Regions from separate parts of the Paenibacillus sp. TSA_86.1 genome, predicted to be linked through region 1. Evidence: riboswitches for the same ligand, from Rfam matches in the RefSeq annotation. Region 1 holds a riboswitch; each other region holds the start of a gene.
The links. A riboswitch is a leader RNA that binds a small molecule or an ion and turns the genes downstream of it on or off. The one in region 1 is predicted to bind S-adenosylmethionine.
Positions count from the first base shown of each region.

Region 2: linked by a shared signal. The riboswitch ahead of ACUTVW_RS18650 (methionine ABC transporter ATP-binding protein) and the one ahead of metA (homoserine O-acetyltransferase MetA) in region 1 are both predicted to bind S-adenosylmethionine.
Region 3: linked by a shared signal. The riboswitch ahead of mmuP (S-methylmethionine permease) and the one ahead of metA (homoserine O-acetyltransferase MetA) in region 1 are both predicted to bind S-adenosylmethionine.

Region 1 is NZ_JBQZGE010000001.1:782,022-792,372, reverse strand. It holds gene ACUTVW_RS03705 (YitT family protein) at 1-875, shown strand, start outside; gene ACUTVW_RS03700 (zinc-binding alcohol dehydrogenase family protein) at 989-2,002, opposite strand; gene ACUTVW_RS03695 (aldo/keto reductase) at 1,999-2,973, opposite strand; gene mqnC (cyclic dehypoxanthinyl futalosine synthase) at 3,286-4,422, opposite strand; gene ACUTVW_RS03685 (trans-sulfuration enzyme family protein) at 4,627-5,808, opposite strand; gene ACUTVW_RS03680 (aminotransferase class I/II-fold pyridoxal phosphate-dependent enzyme) at 5,805-6,989, opposite strand; gene metA (homoserine O-acetyltransferase MetA) at 7,014-7,931, opposite strand; SAM riboswitch class I at 8,059-8,182, opposite strand; gene corA (magnesium/cobalt transporter CorA) at 8,642-9,577, shown strand; gene ACUTVW_RS03665 (HRDC domain-containing protein) at 9,677-10,351, opposite strand, start outside.
Region 2 is NZ_JBQZGE010000010.1:110,218-120,568, forward strand. It holds gene ACUTVW_RS18625 (putative polysaccharide biosynthesis protein) at 1-101, shown strand, start outside; gene ACUTVW_RS18630 (DUF2515 family protein) at 272-1,561, opposite strand; gene ACUTVW_RS18635 (thioredoxin family protein) at 1,704-2,048, shown strand; gene ACUTVW_RS18640 (COX15/CtaA family protein) at 2,560-3,498, shown strand; gene ACUTVW_RS18645 (Cthe_2314 family HEPN domain-containing protein) at 3,785-4,504, shown strand; SAM riboswitch class I at 4,682-4,820, shown strand; gene ACUTVW_RS18650 (methionine ABC transporter ATP-binding protein) at 4,942-5,976, shown strand; gene ACUTVW_RS18655 (methionine ABC transporter permease) at 5,976-6,635, shown strand; gene ACUTVW_RS18660 (MetQ/NlpA family ABC transporter substrate-binding protein) at 6,675-7,511, shown strand; gene ACUTVW_RS18665 (DUF2167 domain-containing protein) at 7,633-8,640, opposite strand; gene ACUTVW_RS18670 (SDR family oxidoreductase) at 8,865-9,629, shown strand; gene ACUTVW_RS18675 (NifU family protein) at 9,705-9,950, opposite strand; gene ACUTVW_RS18680 (YuzB family protein) at 10,031-10,285, shown strand; gene ACUTVW_RS18685 (NAD(P)/FAD-dependent oxidoreductase) at 10,292-10,351, opposite strand, start outside.
Region 3 is NZ_JBQZGE010000025.1:27,697-38,047, reverse strand. It holds gene ACUTVW_RS26250 (outer membrane protein assembly factor BamB family protein) at 1-137, shown strand, start outside; gene mmuM (homocysteine S-methyltransferase) at 265-1,344, opposite strand; gene mmuP (S-methylmethionine permease) at 1,341-2,735, opposite strand; SAM riboswitch class I at 2,827-2,928, opposite strand; gene ACUTVW_RS26235 (Ger(x)C family spore germination protein) at 3,066-4,268, opposite strand; gene ACUTVW_RS26230 (GerAB/ArcD/ProY family transporter) at 4,265-5,365, opposite strand; gene ACUTVW_RS26225 (spore germination protein) at 5,480-7,192, opposite strand; gene ACUTVW_RS26220 (methyl-accepting chemotaxis protein) at 7,429-8,349, opposite strand; gene ACUTVW_RS26215 (VOC family protein) at 8,639-9,082, opposite strand; gene ACUTVW_RS26210 (helix-turn-helix transcriptional regulator) at 9,178-10,224, shown strand; gene ACUTVW_RS26205 (non-ribosomal peptide synthase/polyketide synthase) at 10,296-10,351, opposite strand, start outside.

The DNA.
Region 1 (10,351 bases):
TGCCACGCACTGCTAAGAGCAGCATATCGCCATCCCGCTCCTGGTTGAATCTGTTTCTGGTCATCATTGGCGGAATATTGGCCTCCGTTGGACTTGAGTTGTTTCTACACCCCAATAAAATTATTATTGGCGGCATAACGGGAATTTCTTCACTTTTTGCACACTGGACTGAGCTTCGAATCGGCCTGTTCTTGTTCTTATTCAATGTTCCGTTTATATTTCTGTCTTACAAGATCGTGAAGAAGAAGTTTGTACTGGTTACTGTTCTGGGTTTGGTTGTCTTTTCGATCGGTGCCATCGTGCTACATCCCATGCCGCCGCTCGTCGAGCACCCTTTGGCTGCTGCCATGTTTGGCGGATTATGCCTGGGGCTCGGGATCGGGCTAGTTGTTCGGTATGGAGGGACACTGGATACGCTGGAAATCGGTGATCCGTCCTCCCGGCCGCCTGAACGTGTTTTTAGCGGGAAACGGATGCTTATCGAAAAAATAATCATGCTGCTTAACTTGATCATTCTCACAGCTGCTGGTGTTGTTTTTGGCTGGGATCAGGCCATGTATTCTGTCATCGCTTATCTGATTGCCTATGAAATGGTGTACCTTGCATTCCGGGGGTTCTCCCCCAAACGCAAAATATGCATTCTGACCACACAAAGCACTCGAGTTGAAAAAGCTGTACGCAATCGCCTGCGCAGGGAACCAGGGAAGCTCGACCCTACACTTGAGACTTCTCCAATCGCCGGGACGGAAGCCTGGATCGGACAGATCCCCGGGACCCTTTATTACGAAGTACACTTTCTGGAGATGATCTGGTTAAAGTCTATTGTTCGGCATATTGACCCCCATGCAGGTATTGTATCGAATCCAGAAAAATAACTAGCAAAACAAATACAAAACGCTCTCATCCCCGATGAGCCGATGGATTGGATTCCATGTGCTCATCGCCTCGGAAGAGAGCGTTTCTTCAATTAACCCTTACATTATAAGAATTATAATTCTACAATGGCTTTGACCACTTGCGATTCTGGTAACAACCAATTATCCATCGCGTTTGGCAGCTCATCAAATGGTGCTCGATGTGTGATGTAACCATCCATGCTTAGTTTTCTGTCACGCAACGTCGAGAGCACTTGTTCAAAATCTTCACGCGTTGCATTCCGGCTGCCCAACATACTCATCTCACGTTTGTGAAATTCGGGATCATGAAACGTAATATCCGCCTTCACTAGCCCAACAAAAATCAACTGTCCCCCATGTGCCACATACGGAATAGCGCCATTCATAGAATGCACATTACCTGTCGCATCAAATACAGCCGTCGCATAATCACCACCAGTGATCTCGGATACTCGCTGCAAAGCCTGTTCGTCCGCCTGCACCGTCTCATCTACCCCAGCCCAGGTTCGGCTTAGTTGCAGCCTGTCCAGATTGCGATCCACCGCAATGACATACGCACCTGCTTCTTTGGCAAAGGCCATTACACCAAGTCCAATGGGTCCGGCGCCAATAACAACAACACGCTCCCCTGGTTGCAGTGCAGCTCGGCGAACGGCATGCGCCCCAATGCTAAGCGGTTCAACCATGGCTGTCTCGTCCAGTGTTAATCCCTCCGCTTTCAACAGATGAGAGACAGGTACTGTGATGTGTTCTCTCATACCTCCGTCAATATGTACACCCATAACCTGCATGGATGCACAACAGTTTGTCTTACCTGAACGACAAGCAATACAGTGCCCGCAATGCAGATAAGGAATAATGCTAACTTGATCTCCTGGCTGTAAACCAGCCTCATTAGGACCAATCTCTTCAATGATGCCTGCAAGTTCATGACCAAGTATGCGAGGATACGTAAAAAACGGCTGATTACCTTTATAGGCATGTAAATCCGTACCGCAGATGCCGATTCGCTGAATAGCGACCAACGCTTCTCCTTCAGCTCTTACCGGCTGTGGCAACTCCTTAAGCACCAAACGATCAATTTCTTCACATACGATAGCTCTCATCCTTGATCCCCCTTAGATGCATCGGACCTTATATTGCTGTGCACGTTATATTCGGCTCGTCCGCTCGGCCATGTTTCATTGTTTAATGGAGCCAGAATACGCAGTACCTCTTCCAATAGCTGCTGATCCAAAGGCTCCTCAACCCAAGCCGCATTATTAATAATATTTTGCTGACTTGCACTGCTTACGAGTGTCGTCGGTATTTGTTCATTCGCTGTAGAAAATTGCACAGCCAGCTTCGCAATATTACTGCCTTGTTCCTCACAGAAACGTGCAGCCTTCAAGCACAGCTCTTTCACCCGGTCACCTGCTGGATGCCAGTCTGGCGTTCCGCGTGTACTTAACAGTCCCATTGAGAGCGGGGAAGCGTTTACAAGTCCAACCCCTTTTTCCTCAAGCAATGGCAAGAGCGACACCAACGACGTATCATTCAAAGCATAATGACAATAGGAGATAATCGCATCCGCATCCAGCTGAGGCAGCATCTTTTCAAATAAAGGCAGTGGCAACCCGCAGATTCCGGCATAACGAATCACACCCTGCTCTTTCAGTTCTAAAAGCGTCGGAAAAGCTTCCTCAATGATAATCTCAGGAGCCACAAACTCAATATCATGCAAAAATAAAATATCTAGATAGTCGGTATGCAGCCTTGCCAAGCTTTCTTGCACACTATCCAGAATACGCTTGCGTGAAAAATCAAACTCGTTTTCGCCATAACGTCCGGCTTTGGTAGATAACATATAAGAGCTGCGCGGCAAACTTCGGATCGCTTCACCAAGTACTGTCTCCGCCTTGGTTAAACCGTAGTATGGCGACACGTCTATATAATTCATGCCTGCATCGATCGCTGCATGAACGGTACGGATGCCTTCGTTCCGGTCAATATCACGAAATACAGAACCCAGTGAGGATGCGCCAAAACTTAAAACAGATACGTCCAGTGCTGTCTTTCCAAGTTTTCTTCTTTTCATCGTTTCGTTCCTCCCAGCAGGTTTGACTACACAACTGTCCCTTCATTGTATCAGTTAAAAATCAATATAACATATCGTTAAATGCGTAATATGTACTGTTTGATGATCTCTGTTCCTGAGTAAACGGACAACAAACTACTTCACTACGGTTGACACTGTAATAAGATAACGTGTGCCTGAACTATACACGCACGGCAAAAAGGGACAAAACAGGTTTGACCTGCTTCATCCCTAATTTTGCGGAACGAGTTACTATTCATTTTACATAATGGTATTCGAATACAAACTCATAATAGCTATAAATGTAAAATATTAGTTCTGCATTACGAAATCTTTAGGCACAATGCTCTCTTCATCAAACATACGCAGAATATCGTAACGGGTATTACGCTGTGCCGGAATGTAACCGGACTCCCGAATCAGACGAAGAATGGATTCAATATTTACTTTGTACGTTGCTCCTGCGGAGGATACAACGTTCTCTTCAATCATCGTGCTGCCGAAGTCATTACAGCCGAATTCGAGCGATTTCTTGCCAATTTCAGGTCCCATGGTAACCCAGGACGATTGAATGTTTTTGATATTATCCAGTACCAGACGGCTAATCGCTACCGTTTTCAGATACTCCTGTGGAGTCTGACGCTCCAGCTTCAGGTTGGTATTGTCCGGCTGGAATGTCCACGGAATAAAGGCGAGGAAGCCTTCGGAATCATACTTATTGGCAATGCACTCATCCTGTGCTTCACGCACACGCATCAGATGCAGCGCACGCTCTTCCATGGATTCACCCAGACCAATCACCATTGTAGCAGTTGTATTCATCCCGATCCGGTGAGCAGTCTGCATAACATCCATCCAGTCGCGCCATGAGCCTTTCAGACGGCTTATTTTGCGGCGTGTACGGTCATCAAGAATCTCTGCTCCACCACCAGGCAGGGAATCCAGTCCCGCCTCATGAATGGCACGTACAACCTCTTCCAGCGTAAGACCATCGGATACTTCAACCATTTTCATAATCTCAGCTGGTGAGAAGGAGTGCATCGTAATATTCGGGAAACGTTCCTTGATTGCCTTCAACAAATCCGTGTAATAGCTGAAAGGCAGATTCGGGTTCGTTCCGCCCTGCATCAGAATCTCGGTTCCGTCGACATCTTCCGTTTCCTTAATCTTCTGGAAAATCACTTCATCCGGAAGAACATACCCTTCTTCTGACCCGGGTCTGCGGTAAAAAGCACAAAAACGGCAGTATACGTCGCACACATTCGTGTAGTTGACGTTACGCCCAATGACAAATGTTCTGTATGGTTCAGGGTGCATACGTTTCATGATCACATTGGCAGCTGCCCCGATTTTATCCACTTCGTCGGATTCAAATAACTGAATCGTGTCTTCCAAGTCCAAACGTTCGCCCCGAAGGGCTTTATCTAAGATACGGTCTACCGTACTCATCGTAAAAAGCCTCCCTCGTAAAGAGAAAATAATACGACAATCCGTCCCGGCTTGTTTGTAAAAGCAAGTCCTGGCTGCAACATCGCATTTCTGTACTCCACATATCGTAACACAGGTTACATGTGAAAAAAAGCACCTTATTAAAAGGTGCTTCAAAAATCACTTAAAATTTTGACATATGAAATCATTTAAATTTCGTTCAACTTATAAAGTTGCCTGCAAAGCCTGCTCAAGATCGGCAATCAAATCATCAATATCCTCAAGCCCTACGGAGAAACGCAGTAACCCATCGGTAATTCCGCGCTCGTGTCGAACCTCTGCCGGCATAGCCGCATGAGACATCATCGTAGGGTACGAAAGAATACTTTCGACTGCTCCCAGACTTACTGCAACAATGGGCAGTTTCACCTGATTCAGAAGGGCTTTTGCACGATCCCCTGAACCTACGTCAAACGATACAACCGCTCCGTACCCTGTAGACTGGCGCTCATGTGCCTCACGACCCGGATGATCCGCAAGTCCAGGGTAATACACAGCGGTTATATCCTGACGCTCGTTGAGCCAAGCAGCCAGTTTGGCTGTACTCTGTTCACTATGAGCCATCCTTGCGCCAAGTGTCTTCATGCCTCGCATCAGCAGCCAGGATTCCTGAGCTCCCAGAACAGTGCCAAGTCCATTTTGCAACTGTTTCAACTGTCTGCCCAGTTCATCTGTACGCGCAACAGCCAAACCTGCCAACACATCACTGTGACCGCCGAGAAACTTCGTAGCACTATGTACAACGATATCTACGCCAAGCTCAATCGGACGCTGATAGTACGGTGTCATAAATGTATTATCCAAAATTGTAATCAAATCGTTTTCCTTAGACCAGGATGTCACAGCCGCAATATCCGTAATCTTCAAGGTCGGGTTGGAGGGTGTCTCCATATACACAGCCTTGGTGTTAGGCTTAAGTGCTGCTTTGACTTGTTCAATGTCAGTCATGTCCACAAAAGTAGTCTCAATCTGCATCCGGCTTAGTATAGTTGTCAGCAGGCGGTACGTTCCTCCGTAAACATCCTCCGTTACAATCACGTGATCTCCTGCGGAGAACATCATGAACACACTGGATATTGCAGACATTCCTGACGAATACGCAAATCCGCGAACCCCGCCTTCAAGAAGCGCAATGTAATCTTCGAGTGCCTGACGGGTAGGGTTACCTGAACGGCTGTAATCATGTTGCGGCGGATTAAAGATATCAAAGTGATGGAAAGTGGACGCCTGATAGATCGGTACACTTGAAGCACCTGTTGTTTTATCAATCTCATCCCCAAAATGAAGCAACTTGGTATCAAACTTTAGTTCGGGCGAATTAGGCTTATTGTTGTTCGACTCACTCATGAGGTTACGCCTCCTTCAACTTCCTGCTGTGCTTCCAGTAGCGCATGATTCAGATCGGCAATCAAATCTTCCGCATGTTCGATGCCTACCGAGAATCGGAGCAGGCGATCATCCACTCCAACCGCGTCACGAATCTCAAGTGGAATATCCGCGTGAGTTTGCACTGCTGGATACGTCATGAGTGATTCTACACCCCCGAGACTTTCAGCAAATGCAATTAACTCGATATGGCGCAGCAATGGTTCTACATAGCGTGCATCCTTCACTTTGAATGAGAAAATACCTGTATTACCGGAGGATTGCTTCTGCTGAATCTCATATCCAGGATGATCGGACAACCCCGGATGAAATACCTCGGCAACGGCCGGATGTTCCAACAGGAATTTCGCAATGGTGAGTGCGTTATACTCATGACGTTCCATGCGTAGAGCCAGCGTTTTCATGCCTTTCATTAATTGATAGGAATCACTTGGCGATAACACGGCTCCAATGGAGTTATGAAGGAATGCCATCTCTGCAGATAGGGCCTCACCTTTGGTAATAATTAATCCAGCGAGCACATCATTATGTCCACCCAGATATTTGGTCGCACTATGAATGATAATGTCGGCTCCGAGTTCAATCGGACGTTGGAAGAATGGGGTTAGAAGCGTATTGTCCACAATGGTCAGCAGGTTGTGCGTTTTTGCCCAGGAAGCAACGGCTTCCACATCTGTAATCATCATGAGTGGATTCGTTGGTGTCTCGATGAATATGGCCTTTGTATTCGGCTGACGGATGTTCTCCAGTGCTGCAAGATCATTGGTATCCACATAACTTGCCGTTACACCAAACCGGGACAAAATCCGTTCAAGCAGACGATACGTACCGCCATACAGGTCAAGAGAAACGATCAGATGATCCCCTTGACTGAACAAAGCAAAGATCGTTTGTAGCGCTGCCATACCTGAGCTACAGGCAAAGCCTGCATCTCCTGACTCAAGCGCCGCTGCTGCTTCCTCAAGCACTTTACGTGTTGGATTTGTTGTACGAATGTAGTCAAACCCCGTGCTTTGTCCCAGCTTCGGGTGACGAAACGCCGTGGATTGATAGATCGGAAAGTTAACAGCACCTGTTACCGGTTCATTGATGGACCCAATTTGAGCTAGACGGCTTTCCATTTTCAACTTGTTATCATCCATTACTGTATCCTCCTGTAATCTCGATTAGATTTGTGGGCCAATATCGTAAGGCGTTTCCTGATACACATAGTAATTGAGCCAGTTAGAGAATAATAAGTTAGCATGCGCACGCCATGTAGCTGGAGGTACACGGGATGGATCATCATTTGGATAATAATTCTTCGGCAGCGCGATATCCAATCCCTTGGCAACATCACGATCATATTCCCATTTTAATGAAAATGGATCATACTCGGCATGTCCTGTCGCAAAAATTTGCTTCCCATCCTTGGTCGCAACCAGGAATACCCCTGCTTCTTCGGACTCTGCCAAGATCTCAAGTATATCGTTTTTCTCGATATCCTCGCGTCTTACCTCGGTATGGCGGGAGTGTGGAACGTTGAAAACTTCATCAAACCCGCGCATCAATGCAACATGAGATTTGTTCGTTGTATGTGGAAATACGCCAAAACACTTTTCATCCAGAGGAACTTTGGGTACATCAAAATGGTGGTATAAACCTGCCTGTGATGCCCAACATATATGCATCGTTGAGGTCACGTTGGTTTTGGTCCATTCAAAAATTTCCTGAATCTCTTCCCAATAGTTCACATCCTCAAAATCCATTTGCTCCACCGGTGCACCGGTAATGATCATACCGTCAAAACGACGGTGCCGGATTTCATCAAACGTTTTGTAAAATAGATCTAAATATTCCTGGGATGTGTTCTTGGACGTGTGCGATTTGGGATGCACCAGCACAACATCGACTTGAATCGGTGTGTTACCCACCAGACGCAGCAATTGCGTTTCGGTCGTTTCCTTTGTAGGCATCAGATTCAGTATGGCTATGCGTAACGGTCGAATATCCTGCTTGTACGCAGATGATTCGTCCATGACGAAAATATTCTCCCCTTCAAGCACTTCTTTTGCTGGCAGTGTATCCGGAATTTTAATTGGCATGGTGAGTCGACTCCTCCTTTTTCATAGGTCGCATTGGGTACAAAAATCACGTTCTGAGAAGTTGGGGCATATGACAAAGACCTCTCTCGGATTCCGAGAAAGGTCATATGTAAACAGATATGCGCCTCTCTCATCTCTCAGTTACAACAGCACCACAAGGGTGCTTGGTCGCTGCAAGAATTAGCACCGTGCGTTATTCGCCGGTTGCCGGGTTTCATCGGGCTGGTCCCTCCACCTACTCTTGATAAGATTTCGCTGTATTCAATTATAATTCAAATATATTAACTTTTACTTTAAAACATTACCGCCCTCACGTCAAGAACCAGTTGTTTGATTTGGGCTTGCACTCGGAACCGTTCATCCTCTGTTTTCATACACTGCCTCAGAGCGCGAAATAGACACATTTTTGCGCTTGAAAGCACTCTGGACCAGCGGTATACTATACAAGTGTTTATAAACCCTTATGTGAGAGGTGACATATTAAATGGATGGCGACCCGAGGCCCAACTGGCAGTCGAATTCCGAACAACTGCATAGAGAATTGACATCAGCATGTCGGCAACGGGACGTTTCTTCCGTTTGATTATAGATTGATGAACGCAGTACAGCCCTGATTATCAGGCTCCGCTGCCGACCGGCTGATCTGTTCTTTTGCGCCCATATTAATGATGAAATCCGCCAAGATGGCGGGTGCAGAAGGAGTAGATAACATGAAAATCCGGTTGGTTAACAATGGTGTATTTATCCCGGTGGATGACATTCAGCAAGCGCTGACTCCACCAACGGAAGGATTTTACTGGATTGATGCGGACGTGGACGATCTGGCTGTACTTCAGCCGCTCTTTTCCATGCATGATCTGGCTGTGGAGGACTGCTTGAGTGATGAGGAGCAGCGTCCGAAGATTGAAATTTATGAGAACCATTATTTTATCGTTATTAATAGCATTCGTTTTGATGATGAAGAAATTTTCCTGAGAGCACTCAATCTCTTTCTCGGCAGACATTTTATCATCACGGTTACCAAACAAAAAATCAGCGAATTACGTACATTGAAGCCTATTCTCTGGGAACAGGAGATCAGCAGCCCTGATCGCCTGCTTTACCTGCTGGTTGACTTGATCGTAGATAATTACTTTACCGTTGGAGATCGAATTGAGGCGCGAATTGAGAAGCTTGAGGAAGACATCCTGATGCATACCAAAAAGTCACACCTGAGTGAGATTATCGGTCTGCGAAGCGAAATTTTGTGGCTAAAAAAGGTACTGGGTCCTCAAAAAGAGGTCATCAACACACTGAACAAAAAAGATCTGCGTCTCATTGATGATCAGCTGCAGAAATACTTCAGTGACATCTATGAGAACGCCGTAAAAATATCGGAAACGTTCGAAACATACCGCGATCTGATGGGCAACTTGCGAGAAGCCTATCAGTCCAGTATTGCCAACCGGGCCAATGAAATCATGCGGGTGTTTACCGCCATCACCACGGTGTTCATGCCGTTGACCGTGATTACGGGAATATACGGGATGAACTTTGATAACATGCCTGAATTGCACTGGAAATATAGTTATTATGCGGTTATTGGCCTGATGGTCACACTAGGTCTGACTATGTTCTTCATTTTCCGTAAAAAAGATTGGATCTGACATTCCCGATATATCCGCAATGTCATACTATTCATTGAAAAAGACGAAGCGCTCCTTCACAGGAACAGCTTCGTCTTTTTACTTCAGCATCCTTCTCCACTAACCTGCATTACGCTCGGTTTCAACATGTCTGCGAAAACGAATACGAATCATACGTAACCGTTCATATACTTGCTCCAGGCTTCCTCCTTCGGGACGCTCTCCTCCATACACTTTATGTAACACTGGCTTCAGAAACGTGTCTCCCAACTCCTCATATGCATTCCATACCGCCTCTTGTTCAATTTCAGGCATTACAGCCAATTCTACATCCAGCAAAGAATCCGTATCATAGCCTTCCAGATCCAGCATCTCCAGCAGTTCGATTAATTCCCGGCGGGATAATCCTGATCGAGTCACGATTGCTTCCAAGGTTTGTCCTTCTTTCATTCCTTCCAGCACATGTTTACGTGTGATGAATTTATCCAGTTCCTGCTTGTATTTCTGCTCTTTTTGCTTGTATAACCAGCTTTCGTATTCTTCTTCGTTCAGTACGGTGTACACCCAGTCCAGCGGGAAGGGTCTTGACCGTTCGATCCCACTTGTCATTTCTAGCCATTCCAGCCCGTATTCTGCTGCTTTACTCTCACCAACACCCGGTAGCTGCATCAGTTCGTCCATTGTATGTGGAATAAAAGCGCTGATTAGACGCAACAGACGATTCGTTGCCACAAAATAAGGAGCCTTTCGATCCGAAGCCGCTTTTTGTCTGCGCCATGTGCACAACTCCTCATA
Region 2 (10,351 bases), on a different contig from region 1:
GTGTCTTGCGTAAGGACGAGCTGGGTAGTTATCCGCGAATTCTGCAAAAAATTCTTCGTCCACTTATGCGTCTGCAACGCGGTGCTGGACAACGGGGATAAGTTTAGGAAAAAAAAGCGCGGTCTGCTCTGGTGGCGGACGGCGCTTTTTTTTATTGTTATTGCATAAGGAGCTGGCTTCCGTGACGGTGAATGTTATCTTTGCATTGGTCTTGCAGTGGCGAGTGCTTGGATTGTTTTTGATCCATGTCGTTGTATGACTCTGCCGTCGATTAGTGGGTAATTGCTTGTACATCATGGGCGAGCGCTGTCTTTAACATACCGTACCGATGCTCATGACTCATTTCAAACAGCCAAGGTCTGCGTGGCGAGGTCAGGTATCCAAGGCAATCTCTCGTCTCAAGCCAGTCATGCCTTGTAATCGGCTCATAGGGTGTGTCACCCCAGACGGTAAGTAACTCGGGAGAGTACAGACGATGACCTTCCGGCAACCATTCTTCGTTCAGTAAAGCTTCCGTATACAGGTTACGGTCTCTTGGCCCCTCGTGGTGCTTGGTAAACAGGCCTGGCCAATATTCCGCTCTTGAGCCGCGGTGAGGTACAGTTCGTGCGAACTCCAGTACTTGCTGGAGCACTTGCTGGGCACCGAATAACAAGGCATACAGTCCTTTGCCGAACTGGATACGTTCATTTAATTTGCCAAAATGTTCGATGACCCGCCCGGCGAGTCCGCCTCCTTGTCCAAGAGGAAAAACGATGTGGTTCAGGCCAGCCAGATTATGCAGATGAAAAGCAGGCTTGGAGAGCACCTCTTTTTGAAAATACGGATGCTGTACCACCCGGCTCTCAATATAGTTCTGCTCATTAATAATTAAGGCCACACTGAGTATGGAACTGCATCGTTCCAGCCAAAAGCGTTCCCAGAACGGTGTCATAAACGCCGATACGTGAAAGTGGGACAACAGATGGAAGCAACTTCGCCCAAGCCGCCGGCTGTGCATATACAGCTGCAACTGAGGATATGCATCTTGAAAAATAAGGGCATTGCACCGCTCCAGCAGGCGATACATATGCTCGCGGTCCTCCTGATTTTGCAGATTATGCATCAGGTCGCTCTGTAAGTCGGTCATATGATATCCGCCGTTGCGAGATACCATGTGCGCCAGCAGAGCCCAGTGCAGTTCGGGGTACTGTTCATAACATTCCAGATAAGCAGCGGTGCGGGTCACATTACTGCGATTGTGCTGCTGCGTTAAGTTTTTAATTTCTTCGAGAATGATACAATCCTCCTCACAGACCAGTGCACTTTGTGCGTGAATGTTGCGCGTAGGAGATGATTTGCCTGCTACAGGTATTAACCGCTCTACTTCAGCCTGCAGAGCAGCAGCAGTATCTGCGTTCCAGTTCAGGTCACGTGAAGGGTGTCTGAGCTGGGAGGAAGCATGCCAGGCAGCCTGTTTGCCGCGCCATACTTCCAGGGCTGCTCCGGGAATGGAGCGAACGATCTGCATAATGGAACCCTGGTGATGCGTTTCCGAAGAGTCGCTTCTGGTGGAAGTCATGAATGGAACATCCTTTCATGAAAAACTGTGTTTGATGAGCCAGAACTTGTGGTTATTCTAAGTATGCGCCGAACATTTGACTTCCAATCACCAATTTGCTTCACTTAGATGTAGACAAGGTACAGAAAGGGAGATGTGACAAATGGAACAGATTACATCCAAACCGGAATTTGATGTGGCGATTCAATCCCCACGTTTGACGGTAGCCGTATTCAAGGCAGATTGGTGTGGGGACTGCAAGTACATCGATCCGTTTATGCCTGAGGTGGAAACGAAGTATGAACGTGAGCTGACATTGATTGAAGTGGACGTAGATCAAGTGGGACCAGTGAGTCAGGAACAAAACATTCTGGGCATTCCCAGTTTTGTAGCCTACACAGACGGACGGGAATTAGTGCGTTACGTAAACAAACTGCGCAAGTCGAGAGAAGAGATCGAGCAATTTCTGGATCGCGCGGTTGAGGTATACAACACCATTCACAAGTAAGGTGAGCTGAATCGAGTTGTAGATACGCGTAGCTGCGAAATGACGAAACTCAGCTAGGAATGAATTAACCTAAGATAGGGTAGACTATGAAAAAGGTATGCAAACACAAGGCTGTCGGTTGAGCCATAATTGGGCTTAAGACAGCCTTGTTTTTTTGTAATCGGACAGCTGAGGAGTGAATTTGACGAACCTAAGCTGATTAATGAGGAGTTTCAGGCTATCGAGTTTGTTCGAGGCTTACATAATTAAATTGAAAATAAATAAATTCAAATATAATGACCTCCGGGTCAAAGTTTTATCAGACGTTAACATTTTGTCACAAAGCGCGGCGTCAATGATGATTTTATCCGGTATAATGAATTTAGTTGTGAAATTAGTGTCAATGTTATCAAACAAGCTGGTGCAAGGACTGTTTTTTTTGCATCAAGCAGTGAAGAAATGAATGAATTTAGCATGATTATCAAGCGAAGAACTTCTTCGCCATCTTAAACCAACAGCGGGTGAGAAAAAATTGAAGCACTTAACACTATTTAAATGGTTAACCGTATTAACCTGTCTCGTCATGTTTCTGGCTACCTTTGGCGGTGGAATTGTGACCAAAACAGAATCAGGCCTTGGCTGTGGAACCGAATGGCCTTTGTGTAACGGAAAGCTTGTGCCAGCACATACTGTGGCCTCACTGATTGAATACTCCCACCGTGCCGTCAGTGCACTGGCAGGGCTGCTATCCATCGCCTCGTTTGTTGCTTTCTTACGATTTGGCAAACAGCGTCGTGATCTGCAATTATTCTCGTTACTCACTCTTATATTTGTGATCATTCAGGGAATCATGGGTGCATTTGCCGTTGTTTTCTCGCAGTCTTCAGCGGTTATGGCGCTTCACTTTGGATTCGCGCTTATTGCCTTCGCCAGCTCGTTGATGATGGCTCTTGGCATTCGGCAGGAGGCGAAACATGGCGGCTTGGAACGTCTGAATCAATATCCTCGCGTCAGCAAAGGATTCCGCAACCTGGTCTGGTTTTCAACCATCTATACGTATCTGGTCGTATACACAGGGGCGTTTGTAAGCCATACGAATTCAGCAGGCGGTTGTTCCGGATTCCCGCTCTGTAACGGACAGATTGTTCCAGAACTCTCTGGCGGAGTAGCTGTTGCTTTTGCACATCGTCTGGCAGCGGTGTCGCTCGTGATCGTGATTGCGATCCTGGGACATTTTGCTTATCGTAAACATCCGGATAATCGCGAATTGCGGACACTGGGTGTGTTATCCGTCGGTTTGATCCTGATGCAAGTGGTCATCGGTATGATCATGATGTGGACGATCAGCCGTCCGGAAATTTACATGTTTGTTGCGCTGGCACATATGCTGGACATTGCCATACTGTTTGGTATTCTGACGTACATGAGCTTCCTTGTGTACAAGCTGCACCGTCCGGCGAACCGTTTCTAAACAGCTTATGAATTTTGTATTTACCAAGAAAGGTTAGTGCATTGTTCCGAAACTGCGCTGGGCCATGTTGGAAAGTCCACCATCCGGTGATGTAGATCATTGGAGAGGTGGACTTTTGTTTGATGTTGAAGGTTGCAGGGCAACCTAAACCAAGTTGTCCTGATCAGCGAATGATGAACGCTATTTCTAAATTTTTGCTTAAGTATAGGCTTAAGCTGCATCTTCAGCTGTTCAACAGCTGTGAAGTCATATATTTTGCTTCATCAGTGGAAAGAGGAGGCCATCTATGCTGCGTACTTTATTAGGAGAAAAGCCACGAGTGAATCAGGGGAAATTGAAGGAAGCTATGGATACCATGGCGTTCACACTCGAGTCTTTTGAGAAACAGATGTATATAGACCATGATCCGAACCACGATTATCGGAAATTGTATGTATGGACGCAGGGACTTATATCCTCGTTGGATGAACTGGAGCAGAGTTATTTTGCAGCCGCCCATTTTCGCAGAAAAGTGGTAGCTGGTTCTACGGGAGATATGAGCTCTGCTGAAAAGGCGGAGTATGCTCGGTACGTTTATTTTTACAAAGATGCATTTATTCGTTGTTTCGCTATTCTGGATAAATTAGGTACCGTATTAAATGAGATTTTCCAATTAAACACCTCTAAAACAAAGGTTCATTTCTCCTATTATACCGTTCTAAGGCAATTTGATTATTACCGCGACCATCATGAATTGGCACAGCAATTAATTAAGATTAAGGAAGCCTATCGGGAGCCGATGAGCAAACTGCGCAAGAGACGTAATATGGAGATTCACTACATGAACTCTGAGATGCAGGATGACTTGTGGCAGTTACATCAGACGATGCGCGGAAAAGTAAAGCTCGAGGATCTGGATCAGCATCTTCTGGAGATGCAGCAGGGTGTGGATATGGTCTGTGAGACGCTGAATATGGCATATCGATACATTAATCGAATCTGGCGTAAACAGATGATGAAACGTTAAACGGATGCGTGTATTTGAAATAAATAATACCATTTGACAAATCGGAATACTTTGAATTATACTGAGTTCCAGATCGAAACTTACAAGGAATCTTGTCTATAATACAGCATTTGATGCAGTTCGGTCATTATACATGATGAACTACATGAAACTATATAAACCTACAATTTTATATTTCTCTTATCGAGAGTGGCGGAGGGACAGGCCCGATGAAGCCCGGCAACCGATCTGTGATGATGGCATAATGCCTCTCATTGCAGGTGTTAGGTGCTAATTCCTACAGAATCATGTGTGGCATGATTTTGGCAGATGAGAAGGTCATTTCACGTGAAGAGCCATCTTTGTATCTGCAAAGGGGTTCTTTTTTGCATAGAAAGGGGAGTTTTCCCTTCCTTCGGGTAAAGATATATGTAGGTGATGGGGAAGGAGCAGTACTATTGATTGAACTGGTTGGATTAACCAAAACATATGGCAGACGTGCCAAAGCAACGACTGCGTTGTCAAACCTTGATCTGAGCATTCAGAAGGGTGAAATATTCGGCGTAATTGGTCACTCCGGTGCGGGGAAAAGTACTTTGATTCGATGTATCAATTTGCTTGAGCGCCCGACGGAGGGGGAGGTTTGGGTGGATGGTATGAACCTGACCGAGCTTAGCAAAGGCGAATTGCAGCAGCAAAGACGCAAGATCGGGATGATCTTTCAGCACTTTAATCTGCTGTCTTCTGCAACGGTGTACGACAATGTCGCTTTTCCATTAAAACTGGTGAATACACCTAAGGATGCGATTGATCGCAAAGTGAAGGAAATGCTGGCTCTGGTGGGTCTGGAGCAGCATAGCAGCAAATATCCGGCACAGCTGTCCGGTGGACAGAAGCAGCGGGTAGGCATAGCGAGGGCGCTTGCAAGTGATCCAAGTGTGTTGCTCTGCGATGAAGCAACTTCAGCACTTGACCCGCAGACAACGAATTCGATTCTGAAGCTGTTGCTGGATATTAACGAGAAGTATAACTTGACCATTGTGCTGATCACTCACGAGATGCACGTCATTCAGAACATTTGTGATCGAGTGGCTGTTATCCATCAAGGCGGTATCGTAGAACAAGGGCCAGTAACGGAAGTGTTCTTGAAACCGCAGCATGCGATTACAAGAGATTTTGTCTCACGTGACAGCGAAGGTGGACTGGCACTGGAAGAGACGGTTTTGGCGAATGCCGGAACGGAGCTGCCAGTAGGTGTATCCTCCAAGCTGGTGAGGATTTCATTTCTCGGAGATAAAACGTATGAAGCGATTCTGTCGAGAACGGTTCGCAAAACAGGTGTGGATTTTGCTATATTGCAAGGCACCATCTCTACCATCAAACAGGTTCCTTATGGTCAACTGACGGTGCGTTTCGAAGGTGACTCCCGTGCGATGGAGCAGACCTTGTCTGAACTAACCGCAGAAGGACTTGATGTGGAGGTGTTGCGATAATGGATTTTTCCAAAGTACGCTGGGAAGAGGTTGGCACGGCTTCCATTGAGACACTGCAGATTTTAGCAGCTGCCGGTTTGTTTACCGTCATTCTGGGGTTGCCGCTTGGTGTAATACTGTTTATGACAGGCCGCTCGGCTTCACCGAAATCAAGAATAACCTACGTTATTTTATCGATCATTGTTAATATTTTGCGATCTGTACCTTTCATCATATTAATTGTTGCTCTTATTCCGTTTACACGTACGCTTGTGGGTACGGCGACAGGTGTACTTGGTGTCATTCCACCGCTTGTCATTTCGGCCGCTCCGTATTTTGCACGTCTGGTGGAGAATACGTTGCGTGAAGTGGATCGCGGTGTCATTGAAGCAGCACAGGCAATGGGGGCGTCCACAGGACAGATCGTCAGACGGGTGTTACTGCCCGAGGCGTTACCTGGCTTGCTTGCCGGAGTTACGATTACCATCGTTACGCTGGTGTCTTATACGGCGATGGCGGGGATGGTTGGCGGTGGAGGTCTGGGAACACTGGCCATTAACTATGGATACTATCGTTATCAGAATGAGATCATGATCATTTCCGTTGTGTCTATGATTATTCTGGTTCAGCTTCTGCAGATGATTGGCGATCGTCTGGTCATTTATTTCACCAGGAAATAACAGATAGATGAAAAAATACAAAGCGAAGGGGTTTTACAGATGAAAAAGTGGTCTATTATTCTAATCAGTTTGATGATGATTGCAGTGCTTGCAGCATGCGGCAACAACAAGAAATCAGACAGCGGTGCGGATAACCAAGCAGGCGCTCCGCGTACTGTAGAATTGAAAGTCGGCGCTTCACCTACACCGCATGCCGAAATTTTGGAAAGCATCAAACCGGAGCTTGAAGCGCAGGGCATTCGTTTGCAAGTGGTGACGTTTAACGACTACGTGCAACCCAACCAACAGTTGGCTGATAAGAAACTGGACGCAAACTTCTTCCAGCATCAACCGTACCTGGATACCGAGAACAAAGAGCGCGGTTTTAACCTGGTTTCTGTAACTCCAGTCCATGTAGAGCCTTTTGGCGGTTACTCCAAAAAGATTAAATCCTTGGATGAACTGAAAGATGGCGCCAAGGTTGCTATTCCGAATGACCCATCTAATGGTGGACGTGCACTTTTGCTGCTCGCGAAAAAAGGTCTGATCACCCTCAAAGATGATACAAACATCGCATCCACTAAACAGGACATTACAGCGAATCCGAAAAACCTGGAAATCATCGAACTGGATGCAGCCATGATGCCTCGCCAGCTGGATGAAGCCGATCTGGTATTTATCAACGCAAACTATGCGCTGGAAGCAAACCTCAATCCATCTAAAGATGCATTGTTGATCGAAGATCTGCAAGGCAACCCATATGCGAACATTCTCGTGTCCCGTGAAGATAACAAAGACGCCGACGCGATCAAAAAACTGGCCGAAGCTCTTCACTCCGAAACGGTGAAAAAATTCATCAAAGAACGTTACCAAGGTGCAGTTGAACCTGCATTTTAAGGTGAAATAAGTTAAAACAGCATAATTACTGCTGATCCATGTTATGACAAAAAAAGGCCGTTACTCTCTAACCTGGAGAATAGCGGCCTTTGCGCATTGCTGTTTTGATCATGAACATATATTATGTATTGTCTGTTTTAGAACGTGTGTCAGATGAACGGTAGTAGGTTAATTCATTCTGTTCTGCACTATGCTGCTGCTCATGTTCTTCATAGTTATATTCTCGGGTCACCGGGTACTGTGTTTCCTCTTGATGTAATGCATCTCTCTTTTGTTGGTATCTGACCCAGCTGAATAATAATATTAGACCAATTAGACCCCAGTACCATCTATGTTTCAAAAATGACCATATTCCTTCATCTTCAGCGGTAAAAGGAATGCCTCCCAGAACGAGGCTGTTCAGGCCTAGACGCGATGTCTGGTCTGTTTTATCATTATAATCCTCATACTTATATCCGGGATTCACGGTTAGATGCTGAAGTACCGTTTCTTCAAAAGCAGCACGACTTTGCTCCAAATTAGCCTTTTGGGTTACAAGAATCGCAGTGATATAACCTTCGCGAGTTAAGAGATTAACATTATAATTGACCAAGGCTTGTTCGTAGCTATCTTTGAAGCCAAGTGCATAAATCAGTTGATGACTGGAAGGACTATATTCAGGTTCAACCTCCCATCCCGTTACATGAAGCTCGTTTTCTTCGGTTGCATCACGGTTATGTTCGACTTCCCAACGGATGTAGTTGCTTAATAACTCGTGAGCATCCAATTGATTCTCGTCATCGTCATGAATATGCCCGCTCTGTACGTATTCGAATATGACGGACCATGAACCCATAGGGTCGTTACTATACATGCTTCCGATCTCATTCCCGTTCGGCTGATTACCCGTATCCAGCATCGAACGTTGTGTATCCGTTTTACTTAGAAATGAGAAGTTTGCTGGAAGCTCTAGTGAGGCCTTCCCGTCCAAGGATACAGTACTCGGGCCAACCACCCATTGGTATTCATTGGACGAGGTAATATTCTCATTGTCAGCAGAGACAAGCCCATCACCGGTTGAGAGTAAAGAATGCATTAGCATCAACGCCATTGTGAGTCTAAATGAAGCAGATTTGAACCATTTCTTCATTGAACACGATCCTTTCAAAAATGAAAATAATATTCTTTTTTAGATAAGAAACGACTTTAAGACATTATCATAGGTGTTTGGCTTAAGCAAGATGAATTTGGATAATAAGGACTTATTTGTATTCATAAAATAACTGGAATAGTTTGTGAAGGGCTACAAGTTGTGAGAGGGGCCTAAATCTTTTATACTGGATGAGTGACTGCTCTTTGAAGAGGGGGATGAACGTGAAGGGAAAGATTGCCCTCATAACGGGAAGTGCCAAAGGCCTTGGTAAAATGACAGCCCTCAGTTTGGCGGATCAGGGATGTCACATTGCCCTTAATTATGTGCACAGCAGGTCAGAAGCTGAATCGCTGCAAGCTCAGATTATCGCCAAAGGGGTACGTTGCATTGCCGTTCAGGCTGATATATCCAAGGCGGAAGAGATTCATACACTCGTTACAGCGGTGGAAGCACAACTGGGTCATATTGATATTTTAGTGAATAACGCGGGTCCATTTGTGCGTGAGCGCAGGGTGTTCGCAGACTATTCTGAAGCAGAAGTGCAAATGCTGGTGCAAGGTAACCTGCTGGGACCGATGATTCTGGATCAGCTCGTCCTGCCCGAAATGCGCCGCAAGCAATGGGGACGGATTATTCATTTTGGCTTCAGTCATGCGGGTGAAGCAAGATCCTGGCCTCATCGTGCCGTATATGCTGCTGCCAAGGTAGGTCTGGTTTCGTTTACCAAGACCCTTGCGGTTGAAGAAGCACCCAATGGGATTACGGTCAATATGGTTTGCCCCGGAGATATTCGTGGTGCGAACAAAGAGAAAACGATTGATGATATTGCAGGGATACCCGATAAGGAAACGCCGAGAGGGCGGCCGGGGAGTGGAGAAGATATTGCGCGAGTGATCACGTATCTGTGTCTGGATCATTCGGATTTTATAACAGGCAACATTATGGATGTATCAGGCGGGCTTGATCCGATCAGGCCTACAATCTGATGGAATTACAAAAAAAGAGCCTCTCGCTTCTGACGAAGCGAAAGGCTCTCTGAGGTTTATTTCGTGAAGGATTGATTAGAATACTTGTACGACTTCTTGTACACCCTCGACTTCTTCAAGAAGGGCGCGTTCAATCCCGGCTTTTAAGGTAATGGTGGAGCTTGGGCAACTGCCGCAGGCACCGACCAGTTTCAGCTTAATGATGCCGTCCTCCACGTCGACCAGTTCCACGTCACCGCCATCGCGCTGCAGGAACGGACGAAGTTTATCAAGCACATCAGATACCTCATCATACATGGTGCTTTGTGCGTTTTCGCTCATATTGTTCAACTCCTTTCCTTCTTATATTATATTACAAATGACCATAAATTAAAATGGTCAAACAAAGCAGGTGAACTGAAATGAGACCAATTATTGAATTTTGTGCTAACAATATGCATTTTGGCACCGATGAAATCATGGATCAGCTGGATGAAAATCCAGACTATGATGTGATCGAATACGGCTGTCTGACCAATTGTGGTCAATGTTATATGACACCTTTTGCCTTAGTTAATGGTGAAGTGGTCACCACGGACAAAGTGGAGGATCTGTATAACGCCATTTTGGCCAAAATTGCCGAAGCAGACGCCTGGGACGCGCTGGATCTCGATTAACCTCAATTAACCGAGATGACGCTTGGACATCCAGAGCACGCCGCTTTTCAAAATACGAGGCACCCG
Region 3 (10,351 bases), on a different contig from region 1:
ACCTGAACATTTTACACGTGTATAAAAATGGCGAATTTGATCTTGATAATGAAGCTCTGTATCTGCATAACACAACAGGTCTGTACCTCATAAACAACAAAGGTCGTACCTTAGTTAGCACACAATTAAGTAAATAACATATCAAAAAACATATGTTAATCCTGAGTTAAACTGAAAGCCCCCACCAATCCAGTCATGGATCAGTGAGGGCTTTTTTACAGATATTTATTAAGCTTTTCAGGATACAACCCTACATTAAATCTTCTAGCCCCGCCACTTCTTCGCCAGCTCGCTAATCTGATGTGGTGTTGTCCGGCAGCATCCGCCAATAATCTGCGCACCAGCAGCAATCCATTGTTCCGATGCATCCTTCATACTGCCACAAGAGCCTTGGCCGCTCCATGTTTTGGTCTCGGCATCGTAGATCTCGCCTGAATTCGGGTAGACGATCACTGCTTTATCGCTACCTTGGCGAAGAATACCGATGGCTTCCGTGACCACTTCCATCGGAGCGCAGTTCAGGCCGATTGCCGCAATCTGCGGCACAGAGCCGAAGGTCTGTGTGCATACTTCAAGCGATGTTCCCTCGCTGATGCTTGTCCCGTCTTTTAAAGAAAAAGAAAGCCACGCATGAGCATCAGGAAACTCCTTAAGCAACTCTACAAGAACCCGAGCCTCTTGCAAGGAAGGAATCGTTTCAAACGCTAAAATGTCAGCTCCTGCTTCGATAAGCGCAGCCATGCGCGGACGGTGAAATGCAGCAAGTGTCTCATCCGAGACGCCATAATGTCCCACATATTCGGAACCGTCGGCCAGATAGGCACCGTATGGACCAACAGAGCCCGCAACGACAGGCCGCGGACGACGCAGCTTCTCCTCACCAGTGTGCTCACTTGTACGATTTTCACTCTGCTCGTTCTCCTCATTCTCGGCATGTTTCGATGTCGCCTCCGTAGGCTGTCCTGTTGAACCCTCTCCACCTGCTGTGGCTCTCTGCACTTCTGCCCACACTTCATCTCTCGCTTTGGCAGCCAGTTCTACTGTTTTGCGAATCAGATCCAGTGCAGCCTCTTCTCCAATGCTACGCTTGCGGAAGCCCTCCACCGTGGCCTGATAGCTGGAGGTGATTGCACAGTCTGCCCCTGCACGGAAATAATCGGCATGCACCTTCACAATAACATCCGGGTTCTCCAGCAGCACACGTGCAGACCAGAGCGGGTCATCCAGATCACAGCCATGCTGTTCAAGTTCCGTCGCCAGTGCACCATCCAGAATCATAACAGGATACTTGTCCAGAATGTGCTGTATTGCATTGATATCATTCGTTTGCTCACGTTGAATCATGAAGTCAGCCCTCTTTTCTTCTTCGTACGATCCGTCCAATAATACACGATATAACACAAAATAATGAATGGAATACCACAGTATAAAGCAATCCGTTGTGTTGGGTCAAAAGCTATACCAATGCAGGATGCAAGGCACAATACAAATGAAACGATAGGTACGATTGGATATAATGGCGTTCGATAAACCAGGTCTTTCACGTTATGTCCTTCCCGCAGATACTGTCTACGAAACATGTATTGAGACACGCTGATGCTCATCCACACGACCACTACAGCAAGACCCGAGATGGAGACGAGCGTAATATAAACCGTCCCTGGCGCAATGATGCTGGACAGTAAAGCCAGTGCACCACCAGCCATACTAAGCACAAGCGCATTGAATGGCACACCTCGTTTGGTCAGACGAGCAAACCATGGGGAGATGGTTTTTTTATCCGCCAATGACCAGAGCATCCGTGAGGAAGCATATAGCCCCGAGTTAGCTGCTGAAAGTATCGCTGTTAAAATAACAAAGTTCATTACATCTGCCGCATACGGAACACCGATCCGCTCCATGACCGCCACAAACGGACTTTCCAGCACACTCGCATCCGACATCGGCAGAAGAGCAGACAGGATGACAATTGTACCAATAAAGAAAATGATTAAACGCCACAACGTGGTATGGATCGCTTTCGGGATCGTTTTCTCCGGATTTTCCGTTTCCCCTGCGGCAATACCAATTAGTTCTGTACCTGAAAAGGCAAAATTGACAGCCAGCATCGTCATGAAAATCGCAGTGGCTCCATATGGGAACCACCCTGACGCTGTAATGTTGGAGAAGAACGGAGCTGGTTCCGCATCCGCCATTGGAATAATGCCAAACATTGCAGCACCACCGAGAATGATAAAGAGCACAATCGTCATCACCTTCACCAAAGAAAACCAAAATTCTGATTCTGCAAACAGTTTTACCGTGAATGCATTAAAGAGGAAAATCATCAGCGCAAATAACGCACTCCAGATCCACACGTTCACGGATGGAAACCAGCGCTGCATGAGCAACCCGGCGGCTGTGAATTCCGAACCCAGTGCCACGGTCCACGTAAGCCAATATAACCAGGCTACGGTGTATCCTGTAGCTGGTCCTATATATTTGGCTGCGTAACTATGGAATGCACCCGTCTCTGGCATATGTACTGACAGTTCGCCAAGACAGAGCATCACCAGATACACCACCAATGCACCAATCAGATAGGACAGAATCGTACCAAGTGGTCCAGCCTGCTGGATGGTATACCCCGAGCTAAGGAACAGACCTGTTCCAATGACGCCTCCAAGAGAGAGCATGACCACATGCCTGGTTTGCATTTTTCGCTGAAATTGACCTTTATCGTTGCTATTCTCCATATAACCTGCTCCCCGCTCCTTCATCCAGAACAAACAAAAAAGACCCACTCTTCCCGAAGAGTGCGCCACTACTGACAAATAAAAACAAACGCTCCTATCTATCAGGCTTTCACCCGCTGGAATTAGCACAGTATCCTTCAGATCTGTTGCTGAGGTTTCTAAGGGCCAGTCCCTCCACCTCTCTGGATAAGAAAATGATTTTGTATAACTATATCGACTGCTGCCTGATGTGTCAACATTTAAATAAACACTACGTCTGACTCAAGCAAAGCTTTCAACACCCCATGGTGCCAAGTTAACACATTAAGCATTCCGGTTGGGGAGTATCGACTACTCTGTGGAAGATCCCGGATTCACAATACTCGTTTTAATCTCATACGTAATAGGTACCGTCGCAAATACTTCATCCCAGTTATCTTTTACTTTTTTCCACGTTTTTGGATAATGGATTCGGATGCTATCCCGAAAACCGGCAACGTCAGCTTTGTACGTATGCTGAAGTTTATAGAGCATTTGATCAATCTGTTGATCTACGATTTTGGCGAAATCCTTCTCCAGTTCCTTCAGATATGCACCCTTCTCTTCTTTTTCAGGGGTACGCCAATCCTCCATTAACCAACCCTCGGATTCTGCCTTGACATGGAATGAAATGTCGCCGTGAACCACCTTCGGAATAATTTTTGTGGTCTTTTTCTTGATTTCATAGAGAATTGTGAAGCCTTCTTTGCTATATGTTTTGATGACCCCACCATGTTCCTTAGGCATAATCCAAGATAATGCTTCCAGGTCGGTCTGGTTAAGCTCCCCGATAAATTTCGTTGTTTTCGCTTTAAAGATGCTGCCCCCGGAAAACTTATCCTCACCGTCCGCATTCAACACGTTTTGAAGTAGAAAGCTGGAGCCAGACTGCATCTCCGCATCCAGTTTGGCAAGCGAGACAGGCTCCAGTATCTTATTGGATATATACGAATTATTTGTGATTCCCGTAAGATAAAAGGCCGGAATCCGGGAAGGATCTTTTGAAGTGAGTACATCCAGCGCACGGTGATGGCTAATCAGCACAAGGCAATTGGGGCGAATATCGTTATCCCGCAGCACAAAATCAAGCAACTGTTGTAGTCCATACTTTTTAGCAATATCTTTGGAAATGACGATCACTTTCAGATGATGTCCAATGAGCGGACGATCTCGGCGCAAGGAAAACTGACGAAATATTTGAAGCAACGAATCCCCGGTAAGTTGTTCATTGGAGTAGGATGATTTTCCAGAAGAAGGTGACCCTCCCTCATCGCTCTGCTGACTACTCGATTTCCCTGGAGCAATCTGAACAGTTGCGGTGACGTTGTTCTCTTTGGGGTAGTTCCCTCCCTGGGCAGCTATTTTTTTTTCAAATTTTGTTTCTTGACCGACATCAATTCCGAGACCAACATACAGACTTAAATCTTCAATCTCCCGGCTGCTCCAGCATCCTGAAATGAGGCTAAGAATCAGTAACGCACAGATGATACGAAGCCACAACCGAAGTGAAATCATGCGTGTTTACCTCCTTTTTTACGAATAATGCTCAGCAGCAGCAATACCAGAGGCATAATGGCAAACAAAACGACAGAAACATTACCCAGCATGTCACCGAGGGCAAATGTTTCATATACATTTTTGGGGATCATGGCCGTTAGATAGATGAATGGCAGAAGCACGTACATGATTGTTCGCATCTTCTTGGCTTTAAACAGATCACGGATGCCAACCGAAGCACAGTAATGGGTGATGGCAAAAGTCGAGAAAATCTGCAAAATCCATATCACCAACAACAAGGATTCGAAGCGTTCAAAGATCAAACCCTGAATCTCAAAACTTCGTACGAGGTCCAGCGTTGGCCAAGTTCTCGTTTTAATTCCATCAAGAGATAGACTGCCCACAACCATCACAACAGTAATCAGGTAAATCGCTGTAGATATCCCCAGCCCCCAAGTCATCGCTTTATTGCTTTTTTTCGGATTTTGCATATAGGCCGTAATGACAAGCATCACTTCATAACCTGTATATGAAAGCAAGGAAGGCTTTAAACCATTAATGACAGGCATGATCCCCTCCCCGAGCACAGGTCTCAGGTTGCTGATCTCAAACAACTGATTACTCAGCAAAATTTCCATTACAAATATAATTAACGTAATCGGCAAAATGATCTCGAACACACGAACGATGACTGCAAGTCCGCCAGAAATCAGATAAATGCCAATCCACATAAACACCATCACAATCGCCCAAGTAGGGGTACGTTCCAGCAGATACATTCCAGTAACATCAGCCATTACTCGAATTTCGAAGGCGGCAATCACCATAAAATATAAAATATTGGCACAGCCCAGTATGTAAGCAATCCAACGCCCCGTAATCTCCCGAGTGAATTGGAAAACGGTTTTTTCCGGGAATCGTCGGCACAAGGTCACTAGAATAATTCCAACCCCCGTAATGATTAGTCCGGACAGGATGATGGAAATCCAAACGTCCGGTGTGCCAACCGCTTTGCTGGTTGTCCGAGGCAGTGTCAATATGCCTGCACCAAGCATGTAATTGACAATAATGACCACAGCTTGTGTGGTGCTAATTTTTACTTGGGAGTCATTCACTTCATAACACCTCCAGACTTCTGTGGATTGTACGGAATTGTATGGAACTATACGGTACTATTTTGAACGACGCGGAACTACTCTGCTCTGCACGAAATTTCACTTCGAACTACATTATTCCTTCCGGTCTTCATCGATGGGATTCATCATGTCCGGACGTCTTCTCATCATGTTCAGCGGAGCTCGGATGACAAAATCCTTCCAATCGCTCACGTGGTATGGAACTGCTGGCGCAATATATGGCACCCCGAAACTGGAAAGCCTTGCAAGGTGTGTACACATCAACAAGAAAAACATAACCACGCCGTACAAACCCATTACCGCAGCACTGAACATTGCGGCAAAGCGCAGCAATCGCAAGGTCAGCCCTGCACTATATACCGGAATGGTGAAGGACGAAATGGCTGTGACTGCCACAACAATGACCAGGAACTGGCTGATAATACCTGCCTGTACTGCTGCCTGACCGATGATGAGACCTCCGACGATCCCCATCGCAGGTCCGATAGGTTTGGGTAGACGAATGCCCGCTTCCCTTAGAATCTCAATGGACAGCTCCATAATCAGAGCCTCAATAATCGAAGGAAAGGGCACACCCGAGCGCGTTTCAATAATCGTTAACACCAGCTTGGTCGGAATCAGACCCGGATGGAACGAAATGAAGGATATATATAGCGCCGGAGCAAGTAAGGCTAACATCGCCGACATAAAACGTAGAATCCGGAGAAATGTGCTTGGAATCCAGCGTTCATAGTAATCTTCTGGAGACTGCAGCAACATGCTGAATGTGACTGGCACGACAAGAACAAAGGGAGTTCCGTCTAGCAAAATAGCGACTCGGCCTTCCAATAAAGCACCGATCACGCGGTCGGGCCTTTCCGTATTCAGAATTTGCTGAAAAGGGCTCAGTGCATTATCTTCAATCAGCTGTTCGACATAACCCGATTCCAGCATCGTGTCCATATCGATGCTCTTCACCCGTTTCAAAACCCCGGCTACGAGTTTAGGATCGGCAATATCCTGAATATAAGCGATCGCCAAGTCCTTTTTGATCCGTTTGCCCACTTCAAGCTTTTCTATAAATAGACTCTGATCGCTGCCATAGCGCCGTAAAATGCCCGTATTATCACTCAGTTCCTCCGTAAACCCAATTCGTGGTCCGCGAAGTAAACCTTCAGACAAGGGTTCATCCACCCCACGAGTCTTTAACCTGGAGGTTCCAATCAGCATAGCCCCTGGCAAGCCATCTACCAACAGACCATTTTTACCAACCAATACACCTAAGGCAAGCTCCTGAAGAGATTCTGTCTCTTGAATCTGACTGACGGGAAGGATTTGATTCTTCAGATACGTGGACAGGAAGTCTGCTTGTTCAGGATGAAGAAAACTTTCCTGTTTGAGTTCGGGTATACCCTTAATCATGAGAGGTTCAATTAGATATTTGTCAATCAAATCCGTATCCGTAAGTCCTTCCGTATACAGGATTGCCGCTCTCGTATTGGTTCCTCGAATCGTGAATTCTCGAATATGTACATCTGCATTTTTGCCAAAAGTCTCTCGCACCGTAATCAAATCTGTCGTGTGTATTCCGGTCAGCTTGATATTGGCGTAGTGCCCGGTTTCCGTCCCTGAGCCGACGCCAGCTTCAGCCGGTGAAATGTCCTTAGGCGAAGGATTCATTTTCTTTTTGCGAGAGAAGCTTCCCCGCTTAATTGCCGCATGAATCCAGTTTGTAGTCACAAACATAAGAATAGGTACAATAAAAACCATAAATGCCTGTGCCCATATCGTCCACTTCGGAACATAAGATAAAATCGTTGACCACACACTCCCGTCCCCCTTTCCCGCAAAATCAAACCGCAGGTATTTCCGGATTATTGTGTCCTGTTTGCTCGTAAAAATTCCGTGATTTTGGCAAGTTATACAATGGAATGCTTTCTTACCTGATATATAACAGCATCTTTTGATTAGGGCGTGTCTGAACAGCAAAAAAAAAACGATCCTGTGATAAGCACAGAATCGTCTGAAATTCATATCGTAATTATTTCTGTAAGCAAATATAGCTACACAATTCGAGTCACATGCTGTGCCTTATCATCCAGCAAATGAGCCGCAGCCGCAATCGTTTTGAAATCATTTAACGCAATCTCAATTCTCTCGGAACTCTGCTGCACGTAGTGCTCTACCTTTTTCGTACCGTTTGTAATATTGGCAATCTCTTTGGTGATGCCCGTAACACTGTCACGAATCTCATTGATTGAATTCTCTACCATCGCGGATAACTTGCGCACTTCCTTCGCCACAATATCGAATCCGCGTCCGAACTCTCCTGCATGTGCAGCCTCAATCGCTGCATTCAGCGCGAGCAACTGTGTCTGAGACGAAATTCCGCGAATGGTTCGCACCACACCCTGAATGGAACCGGCCTGTTCTTGCAGATGAGATAGAGTAGACTGGTTGGCCGATGATACCTCCGAGATGTAAGAAACGCTGGACATCAGTTCATGGCTTCGACCGATACCAGCTCCTGCCTGCTCATTCAGTTCATGAGACAACGCCTTCAGTTCCTGAACAACGGCTGTAATGTTATTCTGACGATTCGTAATATCGGTAGCCATTTTGCAGACTCCCAGCACCTTCCGGTTCGACTCGTCAAATACCGGCATGTATGTAGCTTCAAGCCATACCGATTGACCATTCGCATCCATGCGCTCGATCTTGTCCTGAAAGCTTTTCCCGCCCAAAATACTTCTCCAGAACGCCTCATAAGCCGGACTGTCTGCAAATGTTCCAAAGCATAATTGACGATGCTGCATACCATACATCGCTTCCTTGGCATACCCCATCCTTGAAGCAAATACATCGTTCACATATGTAACCCTGCGGTTCAGGTCGAATCGAATGATCGCCAAACTTTTCTCCATTGCTTTAACCACCAGCTCGTCCGTAACCTCATCTTGCCGCCCAGTCTCCAATAAAGACATCCAAATCCCCCACAATCCGTCCCATAGTCAATAAAGTTTTGCTATTTAACCGCTGAATGCCGTTCTACCCAGATGCATTATGCGTTGACTCCTAGTAATGATACCCGAATTCGGGACTTATGGATCACTCATTTGCATGAATCCCAAAATATATTTTTTGTTGTACATACAACCTTCATACTCTGGGTAAGTTCTGGAAAATTCAAACAAAACAAAATAAAGAGCAAGCTATGGATAACCATAACCTGCTCTTCTTTGGGATTGACGCCGAATGGAATCATTTCAAACCTTAAAAATCATGTATCGTTACACAAAGCTGAATCACAACACCAAACGGATCACGAACGATCCCATATCCGGGACTGAATTCATTCCGTTCATAGGGCACAAGTACCTTCACGTCTTCATGCTGTGCCAATGCCTCGTACAGTCGATCCATCTGGCCTTGATCCTGGGATTGAATACATAACGATGTACTGTTCCCCAGCTCCCAAGGTCTCTCCGCATCCATGGCGTCCTCAGCGATCATGATTTTGTTCACTCCGATCTCCAGTACCGAATGGGTAATGTACTCGTCCTGCCCTGCAGGATACGTGAAACCGGGACTCATTTGCTTCATTTCTTTGTAGCTTTTTCGGAACAATACCTTTGCACCCAACGTTTTTTCATAAAATGTAATTGCTTTAGCCGCTTCTCCGTTCATCGAGAGAAAGGGAATCACTTCAACTTTCATTCTGTTTGCCTCCTCTATTCGTTTGCCTTACACTTATCACTATAACGAATAAAGGTGCCAATTAACGGCACCATTGAGAGGGGAGATATGGACAAGTGAAAAAGACTGAACGTTTACACCATATGCTTCGTTTCATTAATCAAAAACAACATTTCACCCTGCCTGAATTGATGCAAGAGTTTCATATATCTAAACGCACCGCATTACGAGATATTGCGTCCTTGGAAGAGATGGGTGCGCCCATCTATGTCGAATATGGACGTTATGGCGGCTACCGGCTGCTTCAGCAGATGCAGCTGCCTCCGATCTCTTTTAATACCGATGAGCTCCATGCCCTGTACTTCGCTATGCAGGCCCTTCGCAGTTTTACCAGCCTGCCCTTCCAGACGACATTTGACTCTGTGCATGAGAAATTTATGGCAGCGTTATCCGATCGACAACGAGAGAATATGGATCTTATGCAACAACGTGTCACCTTTAAACACACAGAACAGATCAAAGACAGTGCTCATCTGGAGCTTCTATTGAAGGCTGCGATACAGCAGATGGTTATTCAGATTGAGTATCCTGAAAAAAACAGAAATGCGGCGGAGCGGAGTAAAGTCACAGTTTCATTTGAGAACAACGAGCCTACGAGAGAGAATCTGGAAGCTACTCCTGATCCGTCAGAAGCCGTTTCCAAAACAAAAACCAGCACCCGTATGATACAGCCCATCGCGCTATACGCCAGTAAAGGATACTGGTACTGTCAGGCATACGATCTGAAGCAGGAAGCCTATCGTGTATATCGCTGTGATCGAATCATTTCGGCTGTCTTAACGGATATGGAGCCTGTTATTGAGCTGGATCATCTGCAAGGAGAGCATTTTCATTCCCGATGGAAACCTTCCGAACAAGCTATTTCTTTTCAATGTAAAATTAGCGAAGCCGGGATAGAACAGTTTCGGCAAAATCACTACCCGTCTATGCGTCTTGAAAAAAAGGACGGCGTCCATCTGCTCCTGGGAACCTATGAACCTCATGAATTAGACTTCATCGTGAGTTACCTTGCAGGTTACGGTACTTCCATTAAAATCGTAGAGCCAGAATCGCTGAAAGAATCGTTGAGACAATATTATTTGAAATTGCTGGAGTGTATTTAATGTTCCGCAAAAAATACCCGGCAGGATGCGTGCCGAACGAACTGCGGCATACACCCAAACCGGGTAATGGATTAGAACATAATATCAATGACCTCTAGCTCATCTTGCTCCTGTTCGGATTGTCCAT